3 regions of the Pseudoduganella plicata genome follow, and region 3 is predicted to be linked to each of the others. Evidence: riboswitches for the same ligand, from Rfam matches in the RefSeq annotation. Region 3 holds a riboswitch; each other region holds the start of a gene.
The links. Region 3 has a riboswitch for cobalamin ahead of E1742_RS01315 (CbtB domain-containing protein). Riboswitches for the same ligand answer to the same signal wherever they lie in the genome.
Positions count from the first base shown of each region.

Region 1 (5,192 bases), 2.7 Mb from region 3:
GGGGATGCCACGCACGGTCAGCGCATCCGCCACCATCGAGCGGTGGCAGCGCCACGGCACGGCTTCCGCACACATCAATGCGCAGCGGCGATCAGTGGCCCGGACGATGACTTCGTCGACGCCGGCAAGGAACTCATCGGACTGCATGTGGTCGGCATACCCCCGAAACGACTTGTTGCGCCAGCCGCTGTTGGGCGAATCCTTGCGCGCGTGGCGCAGGCCGCCCAGGGCACCGATGTATTCGTAACCGATGCCCGCATCGGCCAGCGCAGGCGGCAGCAGGTCCTGCCCGAACTGGGGATTGTGGCGCGACTTCGGTACGGTGCGGATGTCGATCAGCAGCTCGATGCGGTGCTCCGATAACAGACTGAGGAACTCCTCGATCGGCCGGTTCGAGTGGCCAATGGTGAATACGGTGGACATGACGCGTGGACGTGGTTGTCGGTGGCATTTATTCTCGCCTGGCTGTGGAAACGGTGGCGCCGCCTACTACGGTGAGAATGTACGCATTTTCGGACAAGATTTTCTGATAGCGTCTTCATTTCCATCTGGAGGACCTGTGGCCATGATCCCATGTGTGTTCCGTTACGCCCCCATCATCGCACTCGCGTGCGTCCATCCGATCGCTTCGTGTGCGACGAACGCGCCCGTGACCACCGTGACGCGGCTTGGCACGTCCATCATGGACGTCAGCTGCACGGTCGCTGCAGGTGGCAGATGTCACTATCTTTTCGTGACGTCGCTCTGCCAGGAAAAACTACTGCGCGACGGCACCAAGGAGCGGACGTGCCGCTATGACCAGGCGGTACCGCCGTTTCAGCTTCGTTCAGGCGAAAGGAAAACCGTAGGCGGTCTTCCCGCCGATTTCCTCTACACGATGAAGTTCGGTGCCGCGCCCACCATGGACGAGTGCATCCGCGCGCCGATCCCACACTAGTCGGGCGGCGGTGGGTGTTCGCCGCCCCCCTCCTCCCGATGCGCCTTCAGCAGCGTATAGCCCGTCTCCCGATCCGGCAGCACACCCGCATGCACCAGCCGCGCGACAATGCTGCCGTCCGTCCTTCCCAGCTGCACGGCGATCTGGCCGAGTGGCGTGCCCGCTTCGAACTGCCGCAGCAGCGTATCGACGTCGTCGCCCGACCACTTCTTGCCGACATTGGGCAACTCGACGCCGTTGCGCACGAACGGCGTCTTGCGTGGCCTCGCGGCGGACACCGCGGGTGGCGGCAACAAGGCATTGCGGGCGAGGAACAGCGCGCGGATGATTTCCGGTGCCGTGCAGATGTCCCCTTCGCCCAGCACTTCGCCGGTGCGCGGATCGACGCCAAGCGCCAGGTGTTCGATGATCTGCGCGGCCTGCTGTGGTGTCATGGGATCCTCCATCTTGAAACGGTCTGCCGTCCAACATAGCAGCGACTCATGCGCCTGCGACAGCAATCTGCGCAGGCGATGGTCCGGCTCAAGGCCTGTGGAAATCGGTTGAACCATTTCCTGCGGCTGCGAGAGCACGGGCTGGCAACTGCCCGACTTGTACGGGTAAAATGCCGCCACTACGTGAATGGTGCCCTTCCGCCTGTCGGCGGCGGGGTGAAACGGGAAGCCGGTGACGCGGGGGATTGCATCTCCCGCCAGTCCGGCGCAGCCCCCGCTGCTGTAGGCCTGACGACGTTGACCGAACGCCACTGTGCATTGCATGGGAAGGCAGGGTCAGGGAAGGATGACGGCAAGCCAGAAGACCGGCCAGTCACGATTGCCTGTGCAGGACCCGGGGTGCGGTCTTGTCTGTTGGCTGCCGATTTTCTTCCTTTGCCGATAGCGCATTGCGTGACCACGCGCGCCGGAGGAACACGGCCGCCTGTGCCCACATGCTCTTAACGGTTGACTCAATTGCGTACCTACCCGAACCACCTTCGCGGCACCGCCGCCATTGCACTCCTGTGCGCCTCCCATGCCTCGGCCCAGCAGGCCGAGTTTCTTCCCACCGTCACCATCCAGGGCGCTGTCACGCAGGACGGCCTGGGCCTGGCGCGCCAGACCGGCACCGCCAGCCGCCTGAACCTGGGCGCGCAGGACGTTCCCGCCAGCGTGGAGTCGCTCAGCGCCGCCACGATGCAGGCGCGCGGCGACCTGCAGGTCAAGGATGCCATCACCCGCGGCACGGGCCTGACCGATACGAGTTCGCCGGGCAACGGCATCGCCTACTCGGCGCGCGGCTTTGCCGGCAACGACGCCATCGCCATGCTGGAAAACGGCCAGCGGCTGCTGGTGGCTTCCGGCACCGCCACGTATCCGTCCGACCCGTGGGGCTATGACTATATTGAGGTGCTGCGCGGGCCCGGCTCGGTGGTGTACGGCAGCGGCAGCACGGGCGCGGCCATCAACGCGGTGCGCAAGGCGCCGCGGCCCGTCGCGTCGTTCGAGGCCATGGCCGGTATCGGCGGTGGCCGGTCAGTGCGAGCCGGTGTCGGCGGCACTGGCGCCATCGGCGACAAGGGCGCTTTCCGCATCGACGCCTATGCCGACCGGAGCGACGGCTTTGTCGATCGCGGCGAATCCCGTCACGGCAAACTGCTCACCAGCATGACGTATGCGCTGACGTCCGACATCGACCTGGACCTGCAGCTCGATCACGCCGAACAGAAGCCGCGCCGTTACTTCGGCACGCCGCTGGTGAACGGCAGGCTGGCCGGGCACCTGCGCGACGAAAACTACAACGTGGCCGATGCCGACATCGAACTCGTCGACGACAAGGCGGTCGCGCGGCTGTCCTGGCGCCTGTCTCCCGCGCTGACCGTCGGCAACGAACTCGCTTACATGAAGGCGCGCCGCCATTGGCGCGACGTGGAAACCTATGCCTACGATGCGGATGCGGACGTGGTACGGCGCAGCGACTACATCGCCATCGGCCACCGCCAGGAGCAGACCGCCAATCGCCTCGAAGTGCGCTGGAACGCCGGCGGCAACCGGCTGGTGGCCGGCTGGGAGGCGGCCACGGTCAACTTTGAACACAGCAATAATTCGCCGTACGGCGGCAGTTCCACCGTCACGCCGACCGATGTCGATCCCGGCAGGTTCGACAGCCCGGACCCGCTGCGGCCGAACTTCGCCACCGACACGACCACGCACGCGTTCTATATCGAGGATGCATACGATCTGAGCGAACGGCTGCTGCTGTTGGTAGGCGCGCGCCATGACCGCTACAAGGTCGATCGGGTCAGCCTGCAGGGTGCGCCCGGCTTTGCGGCCACGCTGCGATCGAATGCCGTGCGCATCGGCCTGACGTGGAAACTGGCGCCGCAGGCGTCGCTGTACGGGCAAGTCAGCTCGGGCAGCGATCCGCTGACGAGCCTGTTGTCGCTGAACCTGGCCAATGCCCGCTACAAGCTGACGCGGTCGCGCCAGATCGAGGGCGGCTTCAAACAATCGCTGAACAATGGCAAGGCCGAATGGACGGCGGCGCTGTACCGGATCCGCAAGGACGACATCGTCACCCGCGATCCGTCCAACCCGGCGCTGTCGATCCAGGGTGGATCGCAGTCGTCGCGCGGTGCCGAGATCAGCGCCAGCACTGCCCTGGCGCGGGCCTGGCGCCTCGATGCCAATGCGGCCTGGACCGATGCGCAATTCGATACGCTGCTCGAAAGCGGCAACGTGTCGCGCGCCGGCAACCGGCCGGCTGACGTGCCGCGTCTCTCGGCCAACCTCTGGCTCAGCTACAGGAGCGCCGACTGGCGCGCGGGGGTGGGCGCACGCCATGTGGGCGAGCGGTTTATCGACAACGGCAACACGCAGGCGCTGCCAGCCTACACGGTGTTCGACGCCACGCTGGGCTGGCAGGTCAACCGCAACACGCTCTTGCAGCTGAATCTGCGCAACCTCACTGACAAGCTGTACGCCAGCACGTCCTATGGCAGCACGCAGTACCTGCTGGGGGACCGGCGACATGCCGAACTGACCGTGCAGTGGCGTTACTAGAACGGGCTCAGCGCGCGCTGCCGTGCGCGCGCACGACGCCGGCGTTGAACGCAATCACGACGCCGGCCAACGACAATATGCCCAGCGCCACCGCGATATTGGTCTGCGCGGCGATCCAGCCGATCACCGGCGGGCCCAGCAGCAGGCCCGTATAGCCGACCGTGGCCGCCGTCGCCACGCCCACCCCCGGCGCCGTGCCGGGGATGTTGGCGGCCGCGGCGAAAATCAGCGGCACAACGTTGGCCGCGCCCAGCCCGACCAGCGCGAAGCCGACGGCGGACAAGGCGTAGTGCGTGCTTATCACGGCGATCAACAGCCCCAGCAGGATCGAGATGCCGCCGGCGATCATCAACGTCGGCGAGCCGAACTTTACCGTCAGGCGGTCGCCGGCGAAACGGCAGGCGGCCATGGCGATGGAGAAAGCGGAATAGCCCAGCGCCGCCGAGCCTGGCGTGGCACCCGTGCGTTCCGTCATCAAGAGCGCGCTCCAGTCGACCAGCGCGCCTTCGACGGCCATGCACAGCAGCGCCAGCAGGCCGAGGAACAGCGCGGGTCCACGGGGCAGCGCGAAGTGGCTTCCGCCAGTGCCGTGCGGGGGCGTGTTCAGTACGCGGCGTGCCGTCAGCAACACGGCGGCAATCGCCACGACGCTGAACGCCAGCGCGCCGCGGCCGTCGCCAAAGCCGTGCTCGACGATCAGGCCGCCGCCCGCCGCCCCGATCAGTCCTCCCAGGCTGAAGAAGGCGTGGAACGACGACATTGTCGGGGTGCCGCGCGCGATCTCCACTTCGCTGGCGTTGGCGTTCATCGAGACGTCCAGCGCGCCGTTGGCCGCACCGAACGCGAACGCGGCCACGAACAGGCCGGCCACGTGCGACGTGCCAATCAACAAGGTTGTCGTCAGCGCGAACAGGAAGGCCGCCCGCAATGTGGTGCGGCGCGTGCCCCAGTGTGCCGTCAGCCAGCCCGCGATCGGCATGGCCGCCATCGCGCCCGCGGCGATCGTCAACAGCAACATGCCCAGCACGCCGGTGTCGAGCCCTGCCCTTGCCTGCACGACCGGCACGTGCGCTGCCCACAGGCCGATGCCGGCACCGTTCAGCAGGAAGATCGTGGAGATGGCCCAGCGCGCTGGGCCGATGGCAGGTGTGGTCCTCATGGTTTCTCCGCAAAAATCAGCTCGGGGCCGCCGGCCAAGTCACGCAATGCCGCCACCT
Region 1 is NZ_CP038026.1:3,000,654-3,005,845, forward strand. Features, by position in the region: gene E1742_RS13075 (DUF488 domain-containing protein) at 1-423, opposite strand, end outside; gene E1742_RS13080 (hypothetical protein) at 650-937, shown strand; gene E1742_RS13085 (hypothetical protein) at 934-1,371, opposite strand; cobalamin riboswitch at 1,543-1,759, shown strand; gene E1742_RS13090 (TonB-dependent receptor) at 1,888-3,975, shown strand; gene E1742_RS13095 (MFS transporter) at 3,983-5,134, opposite strand; gene E1742_RS13100 (DeoR/GlpR family DNA-binding transcription regulator) at 5,131-5,192, opposite strand, start outside.
Region 1: linked by a shared signal. The riboswitch ahead of E1742_RS13090 (TonB-dependent receptor) and the one ahead of E1742_RS01315 (CbtB domain-containing protein) in region 3 are both predicted to bind cobalamin.

Region 2 (5,192 bases), 1.7 Mb from region 3:
GCAGCGTGTTGCGGTTGGCGGCATCGTCGAAGCGCGCAGAGGACAGGTGCCATTCCACGCCACCGGTCAGGGGGCCGTTGACGTATTCCACGATCACGTTGGCGTGGCGCTTGGCGCGGCGCTGCAGGCGCTTGCCCGTCGTTTCGTCGCGCGGGTCCTGGAAGTCAATGTCCGCAGCCACCGAAAAGGCGCCGAACTGGCGGCGGGCGTTCAGCGTCAGGCCTTCCAGCAGGCCCTTGTTGACGTTGTACGCGCAGCCCCACGTATAGTCGTTCTTCTCGTCGCTCGGGAAGGGGCACGGCGTCGTGTTGACCAGCAGGTCGGTCAGCTTGTTGTGATAGTAGACAGCGCCCAGTTCCGTCGTGCCGTCGTTGTAGTGTGCGCCGATTTCCGCATTGCGGCCCTTCTCGGGGCGGTTGTTCTCGTTGCCGTAGCCCGAGTAATACAGCTCGTTGAAGGTGGGCGCACGGTAGCTGGTGCCAAAGCTGGCTTCGACGCGCAGTGCGTCGCTGACGCGGTAGCCATAGCCGAGCGAGCCGGTGGTGCGCGAGTGGTACTGCGAGCTGTCGTCGTTGCGCACGCCGATGTTGACGAGGTGGGCGCCGCGTTTCAGGCTGTAGGTCGCGGCATACGACTTGGTGGTGCGTTCCTTGTTCAGTTCCGTCGTCGTCCCGTCCGCCTCTTCCTTGCGGTGTTCGGCCAGCAGCTGCAGATTGTCACTGCCGATGCGGATGTCGTTCTGCCACGTGAACGTGGTCTGCTTCGAGTCGATCTGGCTGCCGCCGAACGGGCCGGGCGCGTAGAAGGAGCCGGACTTGTCGCGCGACTGCGCCGCCTGCAGGAACATCGTCCACTTGGGCGTGATGCGGTTGCGCGAGTAGGCCGCGAAGTTGCTCTGCACCTGCGTGCTGTAGGCGTCAAAAGCGCCGCTGTCGTAGTCGGCGGTCGTGTCGCTGTACAGGAAGACGCCGCCGACCTCGTGGCCGGGCGCGAGCTGCACGGAAACCTGGCCGGCGGCGCTCTTGCGGTGATAGCCGTCGTCGTCCGGGTTGTAGCTGGAGGACGGTGCGCGCGTGGCCGAGAAGCCCTCGGACAGTTCCTTGCCGACGGAGAGCGAGTAGCTCACGCGGTCGGTGCCACCGGAGATTGCCGCATCTGCCTCATAGGTGGCGTCGCTGCCGGCGCCGACAAATGCGGTGACGGCCGGGGCGCCCTTGCCCTTCTTGGTGAACAGCTGGATCACGCCACCGATGGCGTCGGCGCCATACAGCGTGGAGAGAGGGCCGTACACGATCTCGATATGGTCGATGGCCGACAGCGGAATCGCGCTCCAGTTGGCCGCGCCGCCCGAGACGGAACCGATGCGCACGCCGTCCACCAAGACGATGCTCTGGTTCGCGGATGCGCCGCGCAGCAGTACGCTGGCGTTGGTGCCGGGGCCGCCGTTGCGGGTCACTTCCAGGCCGCGCTGGCGCTGCAGCAACTCCGTCAGCGAGCCGACGCCGGCGTTGGCGATGTCTTGCGCGGAGATCGTCAGCGTGTCGGCGATGACTTCACTGGCTAGCTGCGGCGTGCGGCTGGCGGTCACGATGACGGAATCGATGGCGGTGGTCTGGGCGATGGCGCCTGGTGCGGCAAAGGCAGCGGAAACGGCGAAGGTGGCAGAAACGGCGAGCGCCGCGCGCGTGGCGCGGGGTGTTGCGGGAGAGGTCATGGTAAATCTTCTTCAATGTGCAACCGGCCCACTTCCCCGCGGGTCGGATGGAACAGAAGCGCGCGCCGGCGCTTCCACCTGGGTCCTGGCCGGTATCCGGGCTGGCAGGTATGGCCGTCTTACCTTCCCATGCGTCGTCGCGACAATGCACAGTGGTTGCTGAAGACGGCTGCCGCGCGATGCGCGGCGGCCTGCTTACCGTTGCGGGGCAGCATACGTTGGCCGCGCGACCGATGCCTGACGCGGCTTCGTATTTCCCGTTTAACTGCGTCCGAGAGACGGACGCGGGCACCAAAACCCCGTCATTATACGGGCATTGGCCCGTCCCCGGCGCCCGCCCACACCCGCGTGACGGCGCCATACGCGATCTGGTGCGGCGTGGCGGCAGCGGCCAGCGCGGCCTGCGCCAGCGGTGTGCCTGAGGCGAGAGCAGTCATCAGCCGGATAGTGCCGGCATGGCAGATGACGATTGCCGTGCCGGTGCCGTGGTGACGGATCGTGTCCATGGCGCAGGCAACACGCCTCGCCACTTCGAACACGTTCTCGCCGCCGCCGGGGCGGTAGCGCAGCAGGTCGGCGGCCCAGGCGTCGACTTCCCGGCGCGGGATGTCGTCCCATGCGCGCCCCTCCCAGGCGCCGAAATCCATCTCGGCCAGGTTGGCGTCGAACGCCACGTCGGCCGACAGCAGCCGCGCCAGCGCGGCGCAACGCTGCAAGGGGCTGCTGAACACGGGCGCGTGCGGCAGCCGCAGCGATGCGTGCACGCGCGTCAGCTCATCCTGCGCCACCGCCAGGTCGCTGCTGCCGTAGCAGATGCCGGTGTCGACGAGCGGACGGGGATGGCGAACCAGGAGCAGTTCCATCGTCAGCCCGGCAGGACGGCCAGCACGCACAGATAGAACACGGCTTCGCACAACTGCTGCACGGCGCCGAGGCAGTCGCCCGTATAGCCGCCCAGCCGGCGGGCGCATTTGCGGGCGAACCAGAGCGCAGTCGCAGCCATCGCCGCGATACCGACCGCGAGGTTGTGCCAATGCAGCGGCCCTGCCAGGGCGGCCAGCAGCAGCGGCGGCGCGCAGCACAGCGTGGCAATCGCGAATTCGCTGCCGCTCATCTGCTGCGCCAGCGGCTTGGCCTTGCCTTCGGCCCGCGCGTAATCCATGCGCCAGATCAGGCTTGCCGCCATCAGCCGGGAAAGCGGGTGGGCGACGATCAGCGCGGCCATGGCCTGCAGCGGCGGCAGGTGCGCCAGCGCCGTGCACTTCACGGCCAGCAGCAACAGGATACCGATGGCGCCATACGCGCCGATGCGCGAATCCTTCATGATCTCCAGCGCCCGTTCGCGGGTGACGCCACCGCCCAGGCCATCGCAGGCGTCGGCAAAGCCGTCTTCGTGGAAGGCGCCCGTCATATAAATAGACGCTGCGGTGGACAGCAGTACCGCCACCGCCGGCGGCAGCACGAGCGCCACCGCCCAGTAGATAGCTGCGGCAGCCGCGCCGACAACGAGGCCGACCAGCGGGAAGTAGCGCGACGCGTGATGCAGCCAGTCCGGCTCGAAGCCCACCCAGCGCGGAACGGGCAGTCGCGTGAAGAACTGCAGCGCCGTGAAGAAGAGGCGCAGCTGGTGCAGGAGCGGGGCCATTGCCGTCAGGCCGACTGTTCGCTGACGCGGGCCGATTCGAACGTGGCCATCCGGTTCAGGAAGTTGACGGCGGCATGCAGCAGCGGCAGTGCCAGCGCGCTGCCCGTGCCTTCGCCCAGGCGCAGGCCAAGGTTCAGCAGCGGCGTCGCGTCCAGCGCTTCGAGCAGCCGGCGGTGGCCATTTTCGCCGGAACAGTGCGCGAAGACGCAGTATTCAAGGATGGCGGGCTGGAGCCGCGCCGCCACGAGCAGTGCGCTGGTGACGATGAAGCCGTCGATCAGCAGCACCATGCGGCGTTCGGCCGCGCGCAGCATGGCGCCTGCCATCATGGCGATCTCGAAGCCGCCGAACGTGGCCAGCACGTCAAGCGGTGCGGTAACGCCGGCATGCCGGGCCACAGCGGCCTCGATGACTTCCTGTTTGCGCCGCACGCCCGCTTCGGACAGGCCGGTGCCGGCGCCCGCGCAGGCGGCGACGGGTATTCCGGTCAGCTTGTGCATCAGCGCCGCGGCGGCTGTCGTGTTCCCGATGCCCATCTCGCCGAAGCCGATCACATTGCCGGGCAAGGCGTCCACCAGTGCCATTCCGTGCTCCAGCGCCCGCGCGCACTGGCCGGACGTCATCGCCGGTTCGTGCGCGAAATTGCGCGTGCCCGGGGCCACCTTGCGGTCGACCAGTCCCGCACGCGGCCCGAACTCATGGGCGACGCCGGCATCGACGACCTGCAGCGCGCACCCGTTATGCGCGGCGAAGACATTGATCGCGGCCCCGCCGGCCAGGAAGTTTTCGACCATCTGCCATGTCACGTCCTGCGGATAGGCCGATACGCCTTCGGCCACGATGCCGTGGTCGGCCGCGAAGACGAGCAGGGCGGGGGCTGCCAGCGCCGGGGTGGTGGTCCCATGGATCATGCCGATCTGCCGCGCCAGCGCTTCCAGCATTCCCAGGCTGCCCAGCGGCTTGGTCTTGTTGTCGATGGCGCTCGCCAGACGGTCGGCGAGGTCGGGCTGAAAGGGGGAGACGATGGCTGGAAGCGTCATGGCGGTGGCGTGGCAGGCGTGATCGGAAGACCGGAATTATAATGGCGCATGCGCCTGCTCATCATCGAAGACAATCCCGACATCGTCGCCAACCTGTATGGTTTCCTGGAACCGAAAGGCTACGTGCTCGATTTCGCCGGTAACGGCTATGGCGGGCTGGCGCTGGCCGCCCAGCACGAGTACGACGCCGTGGTACTCGACGTCATGCTCCCTGGCCTGAACGGGCTGGAACTGTGCCAGAAACTGCGCGGTGAGCTGCGCAAGGCCACGCCGGTGCTGATGCTGACGGCGCGCGACACGCTGCAGGACAAGGTGGCGGGCTTCGACAGCGGCGCGGACGACTACCTGGTCAAGCCGTTCTCGCTGGTCGAACTGGAAGTGCGTCTGCGCGCGCTGGTGCGCCGCGCGCGCGGCTCGCACGGCGGCAGCGCCGTGCTGACGGTGGGCGAACTGTCGTTCGATACGGAGACATTCGAGGCGCGGCGCGCCGGCCGGCCGCTGGCGCTGACGAAAACCGGCTACACGATTCTGAAACTGCTGATGAAGGAAGCGCCTAAAGTGGTGTCGCGCGACACGGTGGCGCATGAGGTGTGGGGCGACAACCCGCCGGACAGCGATGCGTTGCGTGTGCATATCCATGCGCTGCGGCAGGCGCTCGACAAACCGTATCCCTTCGCGATGCTGCGCACGATTTCCGGCATCGGCTACAAGCTGGTGACGTCCGATGAGCAAACCTGAATCGATGCGGCGGCAGATCACCGTCGCCTACCTGAAGTTTGCCGCCGCGTCGACG
Region 2 is NZ_CP038026.1:4,486,214-4,491,405, forward strand. Features, by position in the region: gene E1742_RS19810 (TonB-dependent receptor plug domain-containing protein) at 1-1,714, opposite strand, end outside; cobalamin riboswitch at 1,785-2,025, opposite strand; gene E1742_RS19815 (histidine phosphatase family protein) at 2,020-2,577, opposite strand; gene E1742_RS19820 (adenosylcobinamide-GDP ribazoletransferase) at 2,580-3,359, opposite strand; gene cobT (nicotinate-nucleotide--dimethylbenzimidazole phosphoribosyltransferase) at 3,365-4,399, opposite strand; gene E1742_RS19830 (response regulator transcription factor) at 4,448-5,137, shown strand; gene E1742_RS19835 (sensor histidine kinase) at 5,124-5,192, shown strand, end outside.
Region 2: linked by a shared signal. The riboswitch ahead of E1742_RS19810 (TonB-dependent receptor plug domain-containing protein) and the one ahead of E1742_RS01315 (CbtB domain-containing protein) in region 3 are both predicted to bind cobalamin.

Region 3 (5,192 bases):
GCGGCCACGCTGGACTACCTGAAGACGCGCCAGCAGTTCGGCGCGCCGATCGGCAAGTTCCAGGCGCTGCAGCATCGCATGGCCGACATGTTCATCCACCTGGAGCAGGCCCGTTCGATGGCGATGCTGGCGGCCGCGAAGGTGGACTCAGGCGATGCCGAGGAGCGCCGCCGCGTCGTTTCCGCCGCCAAGGCGCGTGTCGGCCAGGCGGCGAAGTTCGTCGGCCAGCAGGCCGTGCAACTGCACGGCGGCATGGGCGTGACGGACGAGCTGCCGGCCGCCCACCTGTTCAAGCGCCTGACCACCATCGGCCTGACGCTGGGCGACGTGGACCACCACCTCGAGCGCTTTATCGCCCAGCCGGGCTTTGCCGAGGCAGCATGACGGCGCCGCGCCTGCTGGACACGCCCGAGGCCCTGCAAGGGGCCGTGGGCCAGGAGGTGGCGGTATCGCGCTGGTTCGACATCGACCAGCGTCGCATCGCAGCGTTTGCCGACGTCACGGACGATCATCAATGGATCCATCTCGACGCCGAGCGGGCAAGAACGGAGTCGCCCTACGGCGGCACGGTAGCGCACGGCTTCCTCACCCTGTCGCTGCTGCCGGCAATGCTGGCCAGCTGCGTGTCGCTGGGGGAAGCGCGGCTGACGGTCAACTATGGCGTCAACAAGGTGCGCTTCCCGGCCGCCGTGCCGTCGGGAAGCCGCCTCCGCGGCCGCTTCGGCATCGCCGCCGTCGAGCCGCTGGCCGATTGCGTGCAGGTCGTGTGGCACGTGACGATGGAGAGCGAAGATAACGAAGGGCGCGGCAAGCCCGTCTGCGTGGCAGAGTTCGTGATGCGGCGCTACTGACGCGGCGCGCGGGCGTGGGTACAATGCGGCGATGCACAATCCAAACGCCTATCCACCCGACCAGATCGAAGCCGTCTATCGCGCCATCCGCGAGCGCCGCGACGTGCGCCACTTCGTGCCCGGTCCGATCGGGCAGGACCAGCTGGCCCGTTTCATCGCCGCAGCCCACAATGGTCCTTCGGTGGGCCTGATGCAGCCGTGGCGCTTCCTGCGCATCACCGATCCCGCGCTGCGCCGCGCGATCCACGCCGAGGTGGATGCGGAGCGCCTGCGCACGGCCGCCGCGCTGGGCGAGCGTTCCGGTGAATTCATGCGCCTGAAGGTGGAAGGCATCCTGACCTGCGGCGAAGTGCTCGTCGTCGGTCTGATCGACCGGCGCGAGGACTATGTCTTTGGCCGGCGCACGATGCCGGAAATGGACCTGGCGTCGGCCGCGTGCGCGATCCAGAACTTCTGGCTGGCAGCGCGGGCGGAAGGCATCGGCGTGGGCTGGGTGTCGCTGTTCGAGCCGGAGCGGCTGCGCGAGCTGTGCGCGATGCCCCCGGGAAGCCAGCCGATCGCCGTGCTGTGCGTCGGCCATGTGGCCGAGTTCTATCCGGCGCCGATGCTGGAGATGGAGGGGTGGGATGCGCGGCACGCGCTGGCCGACATCGTGTTCGAGAACCGGTGGGGCGGGTAGTCCGAAGGTCCCTGACCTGGCAGGTGCCCGCGCCAAAGCTTGCAAATGCATGCGAGCGCACCTATACTGCGCCGGTAGTTTAGCTTCCGGTATCCGCACACCCTCGTGTCCGGATTTAATTGGGAAGTCGGTGCGCCGTCCTGCCAGGGCGGCAATGCCGACGCTGCCCCCGCAACGGTAAGCGAGTCGAAGGTGCCGCAATCGGCCACTATGCTGTCATGCATGGGAAGGCGCGGCGCCAGGCGGTCATGCCGACGCCACTCGCGAGTCCGGAAACCAGCCCGAAGCAGTACAGCGCGTTTGTATTGCGGAGGGCGATACGGATGAGGAACTGCATCGGCCGCATGAATCCTTGCCCCGCCGGCGTCCAGCGTCTCTTCCGCACCATCCTCCCCAGTCCAGGCAAAACCAAGGTAACACCGACCTGCATCCGGAGGCTCCCATGTCCGCACCAAACGTCCCTACGTCCCATATCGGCACCGCGCCGCGTACGCTCAAGGATACGCTGCTGCCCGCGCTCGCGGCCGCCGGCCTAGGCATCGTGCTGTTGTTCGGCGCCGGCTTTGCGCCGATGGAAGCACTGCACAACGCGGCGCACGACAGCCGCCACTCGGCGGGCTTCCCGTGCCACTGAGCCCTGCGCTGCCAACGCGGCGCCCCGGCATCTTCAGCCGCATCGTCGCCACAGGGGCCGCCGCCGGCATCGTGGCCGGGCTGCTGCTGACGGGCGTGCAGCATCTGCAGGTGACGGAAATCATCCGCACCGCGGAGACGTACGAGGTCGCGGCCGAAGCGAAGCCCGTCGCCGCGCACACGCACACGCACACGCACGAGCAGGCGCACGAGCACGAGCACGCGCACGAAGATGCGCACAAAGATGGGCACAAAGATGGGCACAAGCACGGCGGCTGGCAGCCGGAGCCCGGCTTCGAGCGTACCGCGTTCACGGCGCTGGCCGATGTCAGCATGGCGGTCGGCTACGCGCTGCTCCTGTCGGCCGTGCTGACCTTGCGCGGCAAGGACAGCAACTGGCGCCAGGGGCTGCTCTGGGGTGCGGCCGGCTACGCCGTCTTCTTTATCGCACCATCGCTGGGGCTGCCGCCGGAACTGCCCGGCACGCAGGCGGCGCCCGTGGTGGCGCGGCAGGCGTGGTGGCTGTGCGCCGCCGGTGGCATGGCTGCGGCGCTGGCGCTGCTGGTGTGGGGCCGTCACTGGTCGCTGAAGGTGCTTGCCGTCGTGCTGCTGGCCGTGCCGCACCTGGTCGGTGCGCCGCAACCCGCCGTCCATGGCGGTGTCGCGCCGCCCGAGCTGGCGCGCGCATTTATCGTCGCCTCCGCGCTGGCCAATGCAGCCTTCTGGCTGGCGCTGGGCGCGTTGACGGGTCACTTCCACCATCGCTTCAACGGCGCTCGCTGACCGATGCGCGCTCATGACCGGCACGTGTTCATGTGCGTCGGCCCCCGCTGCACGCCCGGCGAAGGCCGGGCGCAGGCGGTGTTCGAGCATATGGGGGCATTGATCGACGCGCGTCCCGAGCTGGCGGTCAAACGCACGCGCACGCATTGCATGGTCGCGTGCAAGTTCAGCGGCCCGGTGCTGGTCGTGTATCCGGAAGGTGTCTGGTATCAGCGCGTGGACGAAGCGGCGGCGGCGCGCATCGTCGAAGAGCATCTCGTGGGCGGTCGCGAAGTGGTGGACCTGATCTTCCACCGCCTGGGCGAGGGCGATACCTGCGCACCGGAGCCAAAGAATGAATGATATCGCGCGTCTCGCACTGCTGACGCATGCCTCGAACGACCTCGCCGTGTTGCACCAGGCGTGCGCGCAACTGCCGGTGGGTTTCGGTCCGGTGGCCGGCGTCAACCTGCAAGAACAGGACGCGGCCGGACTGCTGGACGGCGCCCTGCGCGCCGCCCGCGTCATTGTCGTGCGCGTGCTGGGCCGCCTGGGCGGCGTGGCCGGCTTCGGCGAGCTGGTGGAAAAGGCGCGCCGGCAGGGCCGGCATCTGATCGTTGTCAGCGGCACCGGCGAACCCGATCCCGAGCTGGCCGCCGTGTCCACCGTGCCGGCGCACGTGCTGCAGATGGCGCTCGCGTACTTCCATGCGGGCGGCAGCGCCAATCTGGCGCAATTGCTGCGCTACCTGTCCGATCACCTGCTGCTGACGGGTTACGGCTTCGAGCCCGCCCAGCCGCTGCCGGAGCACGGCATTTATCATCCCGACCTGCCGTCCTGCGCCGCGTTGCCCGACTGGCTGGCTTTGCGCGACATTTCCCGGCCCAGCGTTGGCATCGTGTTCTACCGCGCCCACTGGATGAGCGGGAACACGCGCTTTGTCGACGCGCTGCTGGCGGCGCTGGAAGCATGCGGCATGGACGTGCTGCCCGTGTTCACGTCGTCGCTGCGGGCCGGCGAAGGCGTGCCGGAAGCGCTGCGCTACTTCATTGCCGCACAAGTCGATGTGCTGATCAACACCACGTCGTTTGCCATGGGCGAGATCACGCCGGGCGGCACCACGCCGGCCGGCTGGTCCGTCGGCGTGCTGGAAAAGCTGGACGTTCCCGTGCTGCAGGCCATCACGAGCGGCATGACCCTGCCGCAGTGGGAAGCCTCCACGCGCGGCCTGAATCCCCTCGATACGGCAATGAACGTCGTGCTGCCCGAATTCGACGGCCGCATCATCACCGTGCCGCTGTCGTTCAAGGAAGGCGCGGCCGGGTTGCCCGGCGAGGCAGTCGAATACGCGCCGCTGGCCGATCGCGCCGCCCGCATTGCCGGCGTGGCCGCCCGTTATGCGCGCCTGCGCCGCGTGCCCAATGCGGACAAGCGCGTCGCCTTCATGTTTACCAATTCCAGCAGCAAGGCCGCGCAGATCGGCAACGCCGTCGGGCTGGACGCGCCGGCATCGCTGATGCGCATCCTGGCCGGGATGGTCGATGCGGGCTATGCCATCGGCGACCTGCCGGCGGACGGCACGACCCTGATCCACGACCTGGTGGCGCGCTGCTCGTACGACAATCTGTATGTGACGGCGCAGCAGCTGGCCGGCGCCGCCGGCAGGGTCCCGGCGGCGCGCTATGCCGAGTGGTTCGCCGAGCTGCCGCAGTCGCTGCAGGACAGGATGACGGCGCAATGGGGGCCGCCGCCGGGCGAAGCGTATGTCCACGACGGCCACCTGGCGCTGGCAGGCATCGACCTGGGCAACGCGTTCGTGGCGCTGCAGCCGCCGCGCGGCTACGGCATGGACCCGGACGCGATCTATCACCAGCCCGACCTGCCGCCGACGCATCATTACTACGCGCTGTACCGCTGGCTGCGCGACGAATGGCGCGCCGATGCCATCGTCCACGTCGGCAAGCACGGCACGATGGAGTGGCTGCCCGGGAAAGGTGTCGGCCTGTCGGAAGCGTGCTTCCCGGACGCCCTGCTGGGCGACCTGCCGCTGTTCTACCCGTTCATCATCAACGATCCGGGCGAAGGCTCGCAGGCCAAGCGGCGCGCCCACGCCGTGGTCGTCGACCACCTGACGCCGCCGATGACGACGGCCGACACCTACGGTGCACTGGCCCAGCTGACGCAGCTGGTGGACGAGTACTACCAGGTTGAAGTGCTGGACCCGGCCAAGCTGCCGCTGTTGCAGCAGCAGATCTGGGACCTCGTGA
Region 3 is NZ_CP038026.1:318,530-323,721, forward strand. Features, by position in the region: gene E1742_RS01300 (acyl-CoA dehydrogenase family protein) at 1-384, shown strand, start outside; gene E1742_RS01305 (MaoC family dehydratase) at 381-851, shown strand; gene bluB (5,6-dimethylbenzimidazole synthase) at 883-1,530, shown strand; cobalamin riboswitch at 1,601-1,829, shown strand; gene E1742_RS01315 (CbtB domain-containing protein) at 1,973-2,164, shown strand; gene E1742_RS01320 (CbtA family protein) at 2,155-2,946, shown strand; gene E1742_RS01325 ((2Fe-2S) ferredoxin domain-containing protein) at 2,950-3,288, shown strand; gene E1742_RS01330 (cobaltochelatase subunit CobN) at 3,281-5,192, shown strand, end outside.